DNA from 2 places in the Desulfofundulus sp. genome. Region 2 is predicted to be linked to the other one. Evidence: riboswitches for the same ligand, from Rfam matches in the RefSeq annotation. Region 2 holds a riboswitch; the other holds the start of a gene.
The links. Region 2 has a riboswitch for cobalamin ahead of ACPLUI_RS04965 (energy-coupling factor ABC transporter permease). Riboswitches for the same ligand answer to the same signal wherever they lie in the genome.

Region 1 (3,351 bases), on a different contig from region 2:
CACCGCTTGCAACAGGCTATTACCACCGCTCACCGTTACGACCGCAAGGTGGCGGTAATTGGCCGCAGCATGATTAATGTGATCAATATAGCCCACGAGCTGGGTTATCTTCATATTCCCGAAGGAACCCTGGTAGAACTGGAAGAAGCCAACCGTCTACCCAAAAATAAAGTGGTCTTCTTGTGTACGGGTAGTCAGGGTGAGCCCATGTCGGCCCTTACCAGGATGGCGCTGGGGGACCACCGGCAGGTGGAAATTCTTCCTGGTGATACCATTATTATTTCTGCTACCCCCATCCCGGGCAACGAAAAGCTGGTGGCGCGTATTATCGATCAGCTCTTCAAGCAGGGTGCTCATGTCATCTATGAGGCGGTTTCGGGTATTCATGTGAGCGGTCACCCCAGCCAGGAAGAGCTTAAACTGATGATCAATCTGGTCAAGCCGCGGTTTTTCGTGCCGGTACACGGTGAGTACCGTATGTTGATCAAACATGCGGAGCTGGCCCGCACCATGGGTATTCCGGCGGAGCATATTTTTGTGGCCGAAAACGGCCAGGTGCTGGAGTTTACCCGTCGTTCCGGGCGTATTGCCGGGCGGGTAACGGCGGGGCGCGTGCTGGTGGACGGTCTGGGCGTGGGTGATGTGGGTAACATTGTACTGCGCGACCGCAGGCAGCTTTCCCAGGACGGGATCTTGATCGTAGTCGTAACTATCAATCGCGAATTGGGTCAGGTTATGGCCGGGCCGGATATTGTCTCAAGAGGCTTTGTTTATGTGCGGGAGTCCGAGCAATTGATGGAAGAAGCCCGGCAAAGGGTCAAGGAGGCCCTGGAGAAGTGTAACGATCGGGGTCTTTCGGAATGGGCGGCTATCAAGTCACAGGTGAGAGACGTGTTAGGAAAGTTCCTCTACGAAAAAACAAGGAGAAGGCCCATGATCCTGCCCATAATCATGGAAGTATGAACACCGCATACTGGAAAGCCGGAAGGTCCTGGGACAAAGGCCTTCCGGCTCTTTACATGCGCCGGGTTTCCCTGATGCATACATAAAAACCGTATTGGCAAGGCGAACGCAGGTAGCGTGGCTCCGGTGGAACGCGGGTTCAGGTAGCCCGTGTTTGTGTTTATATGTGTATTTTATCCCTTCACATAACCATACTAGAGAAGAGAGAAAAACCTGTGAGAGGATGGGTAAAAGTGCCTGGTGATTGGACTATATGGGGCCACGAGGGAGAGTACCCGTGCACGCCTCCGGAAAACCCTCCGGAAGAGCCTGTTGCGCCCCCCAAGCGGGAAACCGATAACCCCGGGTCTACTCCGGCGCCCCAACGGGTACAGGGGCGTACTAAGGAAAGTATGGAATCCATTAAAGAGATGGGGTCCAGTTCCGTGCCTGAAGTTAAAAGCAACATTCACTGTTTGACCATTGTAGGCCAGATTGAAGGCCACCTGGTATTACCACCGCAAAACAAGACCACCAAGTATGAACATCTCATCCCTCAACTGGTGGCTCTGGAGCAGAGCCCGGATGTGGAAGGCGTGCTGGTGGTATTGAACACGGTGGGTGGGGATGTGGAGGCGGGCCTGGCTATTGCAGAAATGATCGCCAGCCTTTCCAAACCTACAGTATCCATCGTACTGGGCGGGGGACACAGCATCGGGGTGCCGATAGTGCCCCTGTCGCTACCCCAAAGCTTTTGACCTCCTCACAAATTTCATTCTTGATCGGAGGTGAGGATGTGATAAAATAATGGTAATAATTGAATAGTCAAACAGGTGCCTCATGAAGGGGAGAATAGGGAAGTCCGGACGGGTGGCATACCACCCGGAAACGGCGCGGTCCCGCCACTGTAGTCGGGGAGCTTGAAGCGGTCACTGGCCATCACTCAGTTCAGGTGAACCCCTTGGCAATGTGAGCTTGTTATTGCTAGCGAGAGAGTTGCGCTGAAGGGAGCTACACATGGCTGAGTGTCAGCTGGGAAGGCCGGGTGGAAGGAGCTATGATCCGTTAGCCAGGAGACCTGCCTGTTTGAGGGAATGGCTGCTCTCGCGAGAAAGGGCGGCCGTGCGCGGAGGATGATGGTAAAGTCCTCAGCCAGATGGTTGTTTTTGGCTGGGGACTTTTTATTTTATTTCATCCATGGAGGTGTTGCGGAAATGCCAACACAAATGGCCAGGGCTCTGGCCGGTGAGATCACGCCCGAGATGAAAAGGGTGGCCGGGCGGGAGGGGGTGGACCCGGAATTTATCCGCCGGGGAGTAGCGGAAGGCACCATCGTCATACCACGCAACCGCATGAGAAAGAACATCGATCCCGTGGGTATCGGAACGGGCCTTGCTGTGAAGGTGAGCGCCAGTGTGGGCCTGGCGGGGGAAAGGGACACCATCGAGGGGGAGGTGGCCAAAGTACGGGCAGCCCTGGAAGCAGGTACCGATGCCCTCATGGATCTGAGCGTGTGTGGTGACATTGACGGTGCCCGGCGGGCCGTGCTGGCCGCAACCACCACGCCCGTGGGTACCCTGCCAGTGTACCAGGCCCTGGCGGAAGCCCGGGAGAAGTACGGGGCGGCGGTCAAAATGAAGGTGGACGAGATGTTCGAGGTAATCGAGCGGCAGGCGGCCGACGGAGTGGATTTTCTGGCCCTGCACTGTGCCACCACGTGGCAGACCCTGCGGGCGGCCAGAAAGCACCGCCGCATCGATTACCTGGTCAGTCACGGGGGCAGCCACTTAATGGGCTGGATGATTTACAACCAGCGGGAGAATCCTCTTTATGAGCATTTCGACCGGCTGCTGGAGATCTGCCGCCGCTACGATGTTACCTTGAGCCTGGCCGACGGGTGGCGTCCCGGCTGCCTGGCCGATTCCCTGGACGCGGCCCAGGTGCAGGAACTCGTGGTGCTGGGGGAACTGGTGGCCCGGGCCCGGCAACAGCAGGTGCAGGTGATGGTGAAAGGACCGGGGCACGTCCCCCTGGGGCACCTGAAGGCCACCGTACAGCTGGAAAAGCAGATTTGCCACGGGGCACCCTATTTTGTCTTCGGCCCGGTGGTTACGGACATCGCCCCTGGGTACGACCATATTACGGCAGCCATCGGCGGGGCCCTTGCAGCCTGGGCCGGGGCGGAATTTCTCTGTTATGTCACCGCTGCGGAGCACCTGGGACTGCCCGATGTGGAGCAGGTGCGGGAAGGGGTTGTTGCCGCCCGTATTGCCGCCCATGCGGCCGACGTGGCCAGGGAACCACGGGCGGCGCAGTGGGACCTGGAAATGTCCCGGGCACGCAAGGCCCTGGACTGGGAGAGGCAAATCCAACTGGCCCTCGACCCCGGCCGGGCCGGTGCCCTTCGCC
Region 2 (7,616 bases):
GCAGCGTGAGGCCTGGGATATGTACATACTGGATGCCGTTTCCATAATTACGAAAATAAAACGGTAAACCAGACCCATCAGTTCAATCAGTAAAGCAGGCACTTTTAACCGGTGGAGAACCGAAATGATCTCCACCATGGGAGTGGTCAAAGACAAAAAATAGAGACAGGAAACAGCACCGATCGCCCTGGCAAAGAGCAGGCCGGCATGATAAAGAGCCGGCAAAGTTACACCCAGCGTAATGCCCCAGAAAACGAACCCGTGTACAGCCGGGTCGGGTTTCCGGGAAATGGTCAGGACAATGGCAAGCAGGCCGGTCACCAGAAAACCCAGGGGCAACAGCAAAAGTTTAAAGTAAAAGCGGGCCGGTATGCGAGCACCCCAGATCACGGCCGCCGTCGCCAGACCGGTTACCAGAACTGGTACCAGTATGCTGGAAGCCGCCAGGCAGATGCCCATGGTGAGCACGGCAAAGGCAAACTTCTCTCCGGGATGAACATGACGCAGGCTGCTGGTATACGCATACTGGTCAATTTTAAACACCAGTATCTCTCTCCTCTAACAACTCCCCGGGTCGCATTTGCTGAACATGGTTACCTCTCGATCCGCGGTAGAATCCTATGAAATAGCCGATAAACCCGGCACCCAGTGCTGCCTGCAGGGCAAAGAGCAAACTCTCGATTTCGCCACTTGGAGGTTCCCACACGGACTTGAACCACGGATGATAACCCGGGTGCAGTTCTCCAATAACTTTCTCCGCCTGGTCATCGGCACCTGCAAATTCAGCATTTTTGTTCACCAGCAGTGGAAAGGCCGCCAGCAACAGCACAATCAAAATCAAACACAGGTTCTTGACGCCATTTTTCATCATTTATACCTCCCGGGATAAAACTCGCAATTGTTCCAGTTCGCGGCTGTTGTGTGCAACCAGAAAGTTAAAAACAATGATGGTCAAAATTCCCTCGCTGATGGCCAGGGGTACCTGAGTGACCGCAAAAATACCCATGAACTTCAGCATGGCCCCCAGCACCCCGCCGTGGGAAGCGGGAAAGGCCAGAGCCAGCTGTATGGATGTCGTAACATAGGTCAGCAGATCTCCGGCAAAAGCAGCCATAAAGACTGAAAGCCAACGTGGTAGGGCCAGTCTCTGGCCCAGCCGGAACAGGACATAGGCCACCAGGGGACCGACCACCGCCATGGAAAAGGTATTGGCCCCCAGTGTGGTTAGACCCCCGTGGGCCAGCAATAGAGCCTGAAAGAGCAATACTATGCAACCCAGCACGCTCATGGCCCATGGCCCGAAAAGTATGGCTCCCAGCCCGACACCCGTAGGATGAGAACAGCTGCCGGTAACGGAAGGAATTTTTAAAGCCGAAAGGACAAAAGCAAAGGCACCCGCCAGTCCCAGGAGCATTTTTACCCCGGGGTCAACCTTTACAGACTTTTGAATGGAAAGTATGCCTGCCGCAAGAAAAGGCAAGGTCAGAACATACCAGAAAATGCACCACTTCAAGGGGAGAAACCCTTCCATGATGTGCATGGCCCAGGCATTCTGCTGGGGAAAGAATACAAATAAAAGGAGGAGAATGGATAAAAGGATACCGGCATTTTTCTTTACAAGAAATTTCTGCACAAGAAATACCTCCTCGCAAGATAATCTACCCTGCCTGGCAATCATGTCGGCAGAAGCCCCAACCTGAAAAAGAAAACCCCCGACCGGTGCCGGGGGATAACCTTTTAAACACAAAAAGGACATGCTTCTACCGCTCCCCCGGCACAGATAATGAGGAGTGGAACAGGCATGTCCTCTGCTGTCCTCAGGTCATGGCCCTTTCAAGTCACCACAACATCCTCAATTGAAGGGGCTCCCCGGACAGGGGACCACATCACCCTTTTAAGCCTTATCCCTCGGGATAAAGCACCTATTCCTGCAATCTTGATTTTAAAAAACCAACAACCCCTGCAGGTCCGGGCGCAGGGGTTAAAGCATACCTTAAGCTCTTTCACCTCCCCATGGACCGTAGGTACAAGCGGTGAAACGGAACGGGCAGGTCTCCTGGCTCATGGATCACTGTCCCACCACGCCTTCCCAGCCCGGCACTCACCAGCACATCAGTTCAAGTTTGCTGTACACTCTCACTGCTGGGACAACATACCATTGTATGCAGTGTCTCAGTCAAAAGTGAGTGCTGGCCAGTGGCTTTGTGTGGCGGACTCCCCATTCACAGTGGCGGCACCGCGTCAGATTTTCACTGACTTCCCTCTATCCCTGCCTGTAGGCAGGGAGCACCCGTCCACCATATTCAATTGTCTAAATTGTAACACAACGAGCCTGTGTTGTCCAGATTTTTCCCGACCGCTGGCATAAGTTAATAAGTTAAGTGCCTGGCACTGTACCATCAAGGGGATCCTTCCACATAATGACGGCATCTTCGTTGGTATCGGTGTAATATCCCCGCCGGCGGCCTCTTTCCACAAAACCCAGTGAAGTATAAAGACGGCGGGCAACGTGGTTGGAAGTACGCACCTCGAGGGTCATCCTCCTGGCTCCCAGCATGACCGCCCTGCGCATGAGTTCCTGCATCAGTTTCCGCCCGATCCGGCGACGGCGGTAATCCGGATGCACGGCCACATTGGTTACGTGAGCCTCATCCAAAACCAGCCACATCCCGGCATAGCCGACCACCTTTTCACCCGCCAGAACGACGATGTACACGGCAAATTCGTTGTGCATCAATTCATAGGTGAAGGCATAACGGGACCAGGGGGTGGGGAAAGAAGCCTGCTCAATAGCCAGCACCTCATCCAGGTGCCGGGAGGACATTTCGGCAAAAGTCAGTTCCATCGGCATACACCGGCTTACCCTTTCTGTTTTTGGAGCCACTTTACTTCAGCCTCGGATAACCGGATGTAGTTGGGCAGCAGTTCAAAAGGATCCTTCCCCGCTCCGTCCCTCAGCAGCCGGTAACCCAGCTCGGCTACCGGCGCACCCCGGGGCCAACACGCACTTCCCGGAGCGAAGAAAACCATCCCGCCCAGCTGTTGTTTAAAGAATCCACCATAAACGGGAACCCCGTCGCCCAGCAGTGTAACTGGAAGCCCCAGACGTTCAAGACGACCTGCCAGCTCCCCGGGCCGGACCGCTACAGGGCCCTCCAAACGTTCCAGTTCTCCATCGACTGTACGATAGACCGCCGCATAAACCTCGTCTTTTCGAGCGTTGAGAATGGGGCAGATCAGCCCCCCCTGTCCTGTCAAGGGGTGAGCCAGAGCATCGAGGGTACCGACGCCCACAACGGGCAACCCCCAGACCTGAGCCAGGGTTTTGGCCGTAGCCATACCTATGCGCAGGCCGGTAAAAGAACCGGGCCCCGAGGAAACAGCGATACCACCCAGGTCCTCCCGCCCAACCCCTGCGTCTTCCAGCACGGCTTTAATCATGGGCAGGAGGTTCACCGAATGGGTGCGCCGGTTATTAACCATCCGCTCGGCCAGCAACCTTTCCCCGTCTACCACGGCCACCGCAGCCACCGGCGTGGCAGCCTCAATACCCAGCACCAACAAGGGCGGTCAGCTCCTTCACCAGTTCTTCATAGCGCCTCCCCCGGGGGATTATATGAATCTCGCGTAAGTCCGGCTCTCCCTGGAATCCCTTGAAGTAAATGTCCAGCCGTTCGGAAGGTAAAACCTCTTCAACCCGCCCCGCCCACTCCAACACGGTCACGCCCTCACCGTAGAAGTATTCTTCATAGCCCAGATCGGCCATCTCCCCGGACCCGCCCAGACGGTAGACATCCATATGGTACAGGGGCAACCGGCCGGAGTATTCGTTAATTAATGTAAAAGTAGGACTGGTTACCGGCCGGGTAATCCCCAGGCCGCGGGCGATACCGCGGGCCAGCACCGTCTTCCCCGCACCCAGATCACCATACAGGCACAGAACATCTCCGGGAAGCAAGATGGAGGCCAGAAGGCGGCCAAACTCTTCAGTTTCCCCGGGAGAACGGGTTCGCCATACAAAAGCCATGCAACCACCCGATTCGATTCTACCACGCAAAAAAGAAGTCTGCCAGTATTATAACCTGTGGAGGGGCCGTTTCAAAACTCTTTGTGAGCGCAAATATTTTAAAGCTTTAGCCTAAGGGGCAAAGTGATCGTAACCGCGGGCCTCCAGGGGGACGCACCGGCCGCCGGGCAGTTCCAGAACCACTCCCTTGTCCGCCGGGGTAATCTCACCAATACAGCGGCATTCTTCTCCGGCCGCAGCAAGCATTTCCTCCACATTCCGGGCTGTGTCCGGTGGAACGGTAAAGACAAGCTCAAAATCCTCACCGCCGGAAAAGGCCCAATCCAGGGGGTCGCAAGCAGCCAGTGCAGCCACCACTACCACCCGGTGGTCCACAGGAATATCCCGTGCACGCACCCGGCAGCCCACGCCGCTGGCAAGGCAGATTTCCCGCAGTTCTGCAGCCAGGCCGTCACTGACGTCGTCCATGGCTGTAACCCCGGCCCGGGATAAGACTCGCCCGGCCCGCAATCTCGCCCGGGGTTCCAGGTGTGCCTGCTTGAGGAAAGCCGCCACCCCAGGGTCAACAGTTAAATCCGGGTGCCGGCACAGGTATAGCCCGGCTGCGGATTTACCCAGGCTGCCGGTGACATAGATCAAATCCCCCACTCTAGCCCCACCGCGGCACACAGCCCGGCCTTTTTCCACGAACCCCACCAGGGCCAGGTTGATCACCAGCCGCTCCGGGCAGAGCACCGTGTCTCCACCCACGATATTCAAGCCATATTCACCCGCCGCCTGCCTGATACCCCGGTAAAGTTCCTCCACTTCCTCCACGGACAGGCGCGCGGGCAGGCCCAGGGAAACCACACCATGAGCGGCCCACCCGCCCATAGCCGCAATGTCGCTCACGTTAACCGACACGCTCTTGATGCCCACCTGAGCGGGAGTGGCATAATCCAGCGAAAAGTGAACCCCTTCAACCAGCATGTCGGTCGTGAACAACAGCCACCAGGGGCCTTCCAGGTTTAAAATCGCCGCATCGTCCCCTATGCCCCGCACCACCTCTCCCGGCCGGTTGATCAAATCCCGGGACAAACGGTTTATGAGGCCGAATTCGCCCAGATCACCAAGCTTCAAGGTTCCATACATCTCCTCAATGCCATACAGGTACTGTACCAGATACGCTCGGAGCGGCAGCCGTCCCTTAAGGAGCGACAGACATTACTTTTTTAATTCCGCTAACATTCTTCCACCCGTTCCGCACCCAGATACCTGGCCACAATCTCCATGGCACAGAAATCGCCACACATGGTACAGGCCCTGGTTCCGGCCGGATTTCGCTTCTCCCTGTATGCCCGGGCTTTTTCCGGGTCAATGGCCAGCCTTATCTGGGCTTCCCAGTCCAGGGCCTTGCGGGCCCGGGCCATAGCCAGATCCCATTCCCGGGCTCCCGGCACGCCCTTGACCAGGTCTGCCGCGTGGGCGGCAATGCGGGACGCCACCACACCCTCCTTGACGTCATCTATGGTAGGCAGACCCAGGTGTTCGGAGGGAGTCACATAACACAAGAAGTCGGCTCCGGCCATGGCTGCTACAGCTCCCCCAATGGCGGCGGTAATATGGTCGTACCCCGGAGCCACATCGGTAACCAGGGGGCCCAGAACGTAAAAGGGAGCACCGTTACACAGCGTCTTCTGCACCTGCACATTGGCGGCCACCTGGTCCAGGGGGACATGCCCGGGGCCTTCCACCATGGCCTGCACACCCGCGGCACGCGCCCGGTTCACCAGTTCTCCCAGTACAATCAACTCCTGGATTTGAGCACGGTCGGTGGCATCGGCCAGGCATCCCGGCCGCAGGCCGTCACCCAGGCTCAAAGTAACGTCGTAACGCAGGCATATCTCCAGCAGCCGGTCAAACTGTTCATAGAGGGGATTTTCCCGGCCGTTGTGAAGCATCCACCCCGCCAGGAAAGAACCGCCCCTGCTGACGATATCGGTAACGCGCCCCTGCCTTTGCAGCCGGCCGATGACCTCCAGGGTGACCCCACAGTGCACGGTGATGAAGTCCACCCCGTCGGCAGCCTGCTTTTCAATTACGGCAAACAGGTCGTCGGCCTTCATCTGCACAATACTACCCCGTTTTTCCCTGGCTTCCACAGCCGCCTGGTAAATGGGAACGGTACCCACCGGTACGGAACTCCTCGCAATAATCGCCCTGCGACAGCCGTCCAGGTCGCCTCCCGTAGAAAGGTCCATCACCGCATCGGCTCCGGCCTTCAAAGCGGCTTCCAGTTTGGTTAATTCTTCCTGGATACTGGCAAAAGCCGTAGAGGTCCCAAGGTTGGCATTGATTTTGGTACGCAAGCCCTCCCCGATACCGCATGGGTCCAGGCCTGCATGGTTTTTATTGGCCGGAATAACCACCGTACCGGCAGCTACCTTCCTTAAAATTTCTTCCACCGGCAACCTTTCTCTCTCAGCCACCCGGCGCATGGCCGCCGTTATTTCCCCTGCCCGGGCTGCTAAAAGTTGAGTCATTTCAAATACCTCCTTGCTTTATCGATCCGGGAACGCAGTTCGCGGGCAGCGCCGGATACATCTTCTGCTGCCACCACTGCCGTGATCACTGCCGCCCCGTCAGCCCCGGCAGCAATCACCTCTTCCACATTACCGGCCTTGATGCCTCCGATGGCCACTTTCGGTATGCTGACCGCGGATGCCACCTGTCGCACCAGGTCCACACCCACCGGGGCCTGGACATCATCTTTGGTGTGGGTTTCAAAAACGGGACCCACACCGATATAGTCGGCACCCTGCCGCTGGGCTTCCAGGGCCTGTTCCACGCTGTGAGTGGAGATACCGATAATTTTGCCGGGGCCGAGAATGCGCCGCGCCATGCCGACGGGCAGATCATCCTGGCCAAGATGTACACCGTCGGCATCCACCGCCAGAGCTACATCCACCCGGTCGTTGACAATAAAGGTGACTCCCTTTTCCCGCGTCAAGCGGCGCAGCTGGTGTCCGACGTCAATCAGCTGGCGGGCGGTAAATTCCTTTTCCCGCAATTGTAAAACTGTGGCCCCTCCTTCAATAGCTGCCCGGGCCACTTCCAGAATCGACCGGCCCCGGCTGAACTTATCCCCCGTAATTACGTACAGGCTGTAATCAATCCCGCAGGTTCCCGGTTGACAGGAAGGGGATCCAAACGCACCCAACTGTACCAGGCGGCTCACCATTTCCTTTTCCACCAGATAAGCGGCATAGCGGATATCCTTAAAAGGAGCGGCTACCGGCAAAAGACGGGCATACTCCTCCAGCACCCGTGTAGCTTCCTGCACCCGTTTAAAGTTGGCCATGACCAGCTGTATAATAGTGTTCTGTTCCTCTCCCCTGGCCGCGGGAGCGGGAGCGGCCACATCACCCTCCACATCCCGGGCTTCCACGAGAACCGTCCCCCGCCCGGGAAAGCTTTCCTGCCAGATCCCCAGGCGGTGCCTCATATCCCTTATGCGCATGGTCATCCCGGCATCATCAAGAATAAAGCGGGCCACTTCTTCCACCACCCGCAGCCCTTCCCGGGCGCGGTTAAAATTGGCATCGAGAAC

Region 1: it holds a riboswitch for cobalamin, as region 2 does, so the genes downstream of both, thiC (phosphomethylpyrimidine synthase ThiC) here and ACPLUI_RS04965 (energy-coupling factor ABC transporter permease) in region 2, are expected to answer to the same signal.

Annotation. Positions count from the first base shown of each region.
Region 1 is NZ_JBNATZ010000088.1:5,449-8,799, forward strand. Features, by position in the region: gene ACPLUI_RS07205 (ribonuclease J) at 1-963, shown strand, start outside; partial or broken gene ACPLUI_RS07210 (ClpP family protease) at 1,215-1,670, shown strand; cobalamin riboswitch at 1,757-2,042, shown strand; gene thiC (phosphomethylpyrimidine synthase ThiC) at 2,157-3,351, shown strand, end outside.
Region 2 is NZ_JBNATZ010000050.1:3,579-11,194, forward strand. Features, by position in the region: gene cbiQ (cobalt ECF transporter T component CbiQ) at 1-543, opposite strand, end outside; gene ACPLUI_RS04960 (energy-coupling factor ABC transporter substrate-binding protein) at 536-868, opposite strand; gene ACPLUI_RS04965 (energy-coupling factor ABC transporter permease) at 872-1,633, opposite strand; cobalamin riboswitch at 2,030-2,309, opposite strand; gene rimI (ribosomal protein S18-alanine N-acetyltransferase) at 2,378-2,851, opposite strand; gene tsaB (tRNA (adenosine(37)-N6)-threonylcarbamoyltransferase complex dimerization subunit type 1 TsaB) at 2,860-3,564, opposite strand; gene tsaE (tRNA (adenosine(37)-N6)-threonylcarbamoyltransferase complex ATPase subunit type 1 TsaE) at 3,545-4,027, opposite strand; gene thiL (thiamine-phosphate kinase) at 4,139-5,146, opposite strand; gene thiC (phosphomethylpyrimidine synthase ThiC) at 5,248-6,549, opposite strand; gene ACPLUI_RS04995 (thiamine phosphate synthase) at 6,546-7,616, opposite strand, start outside.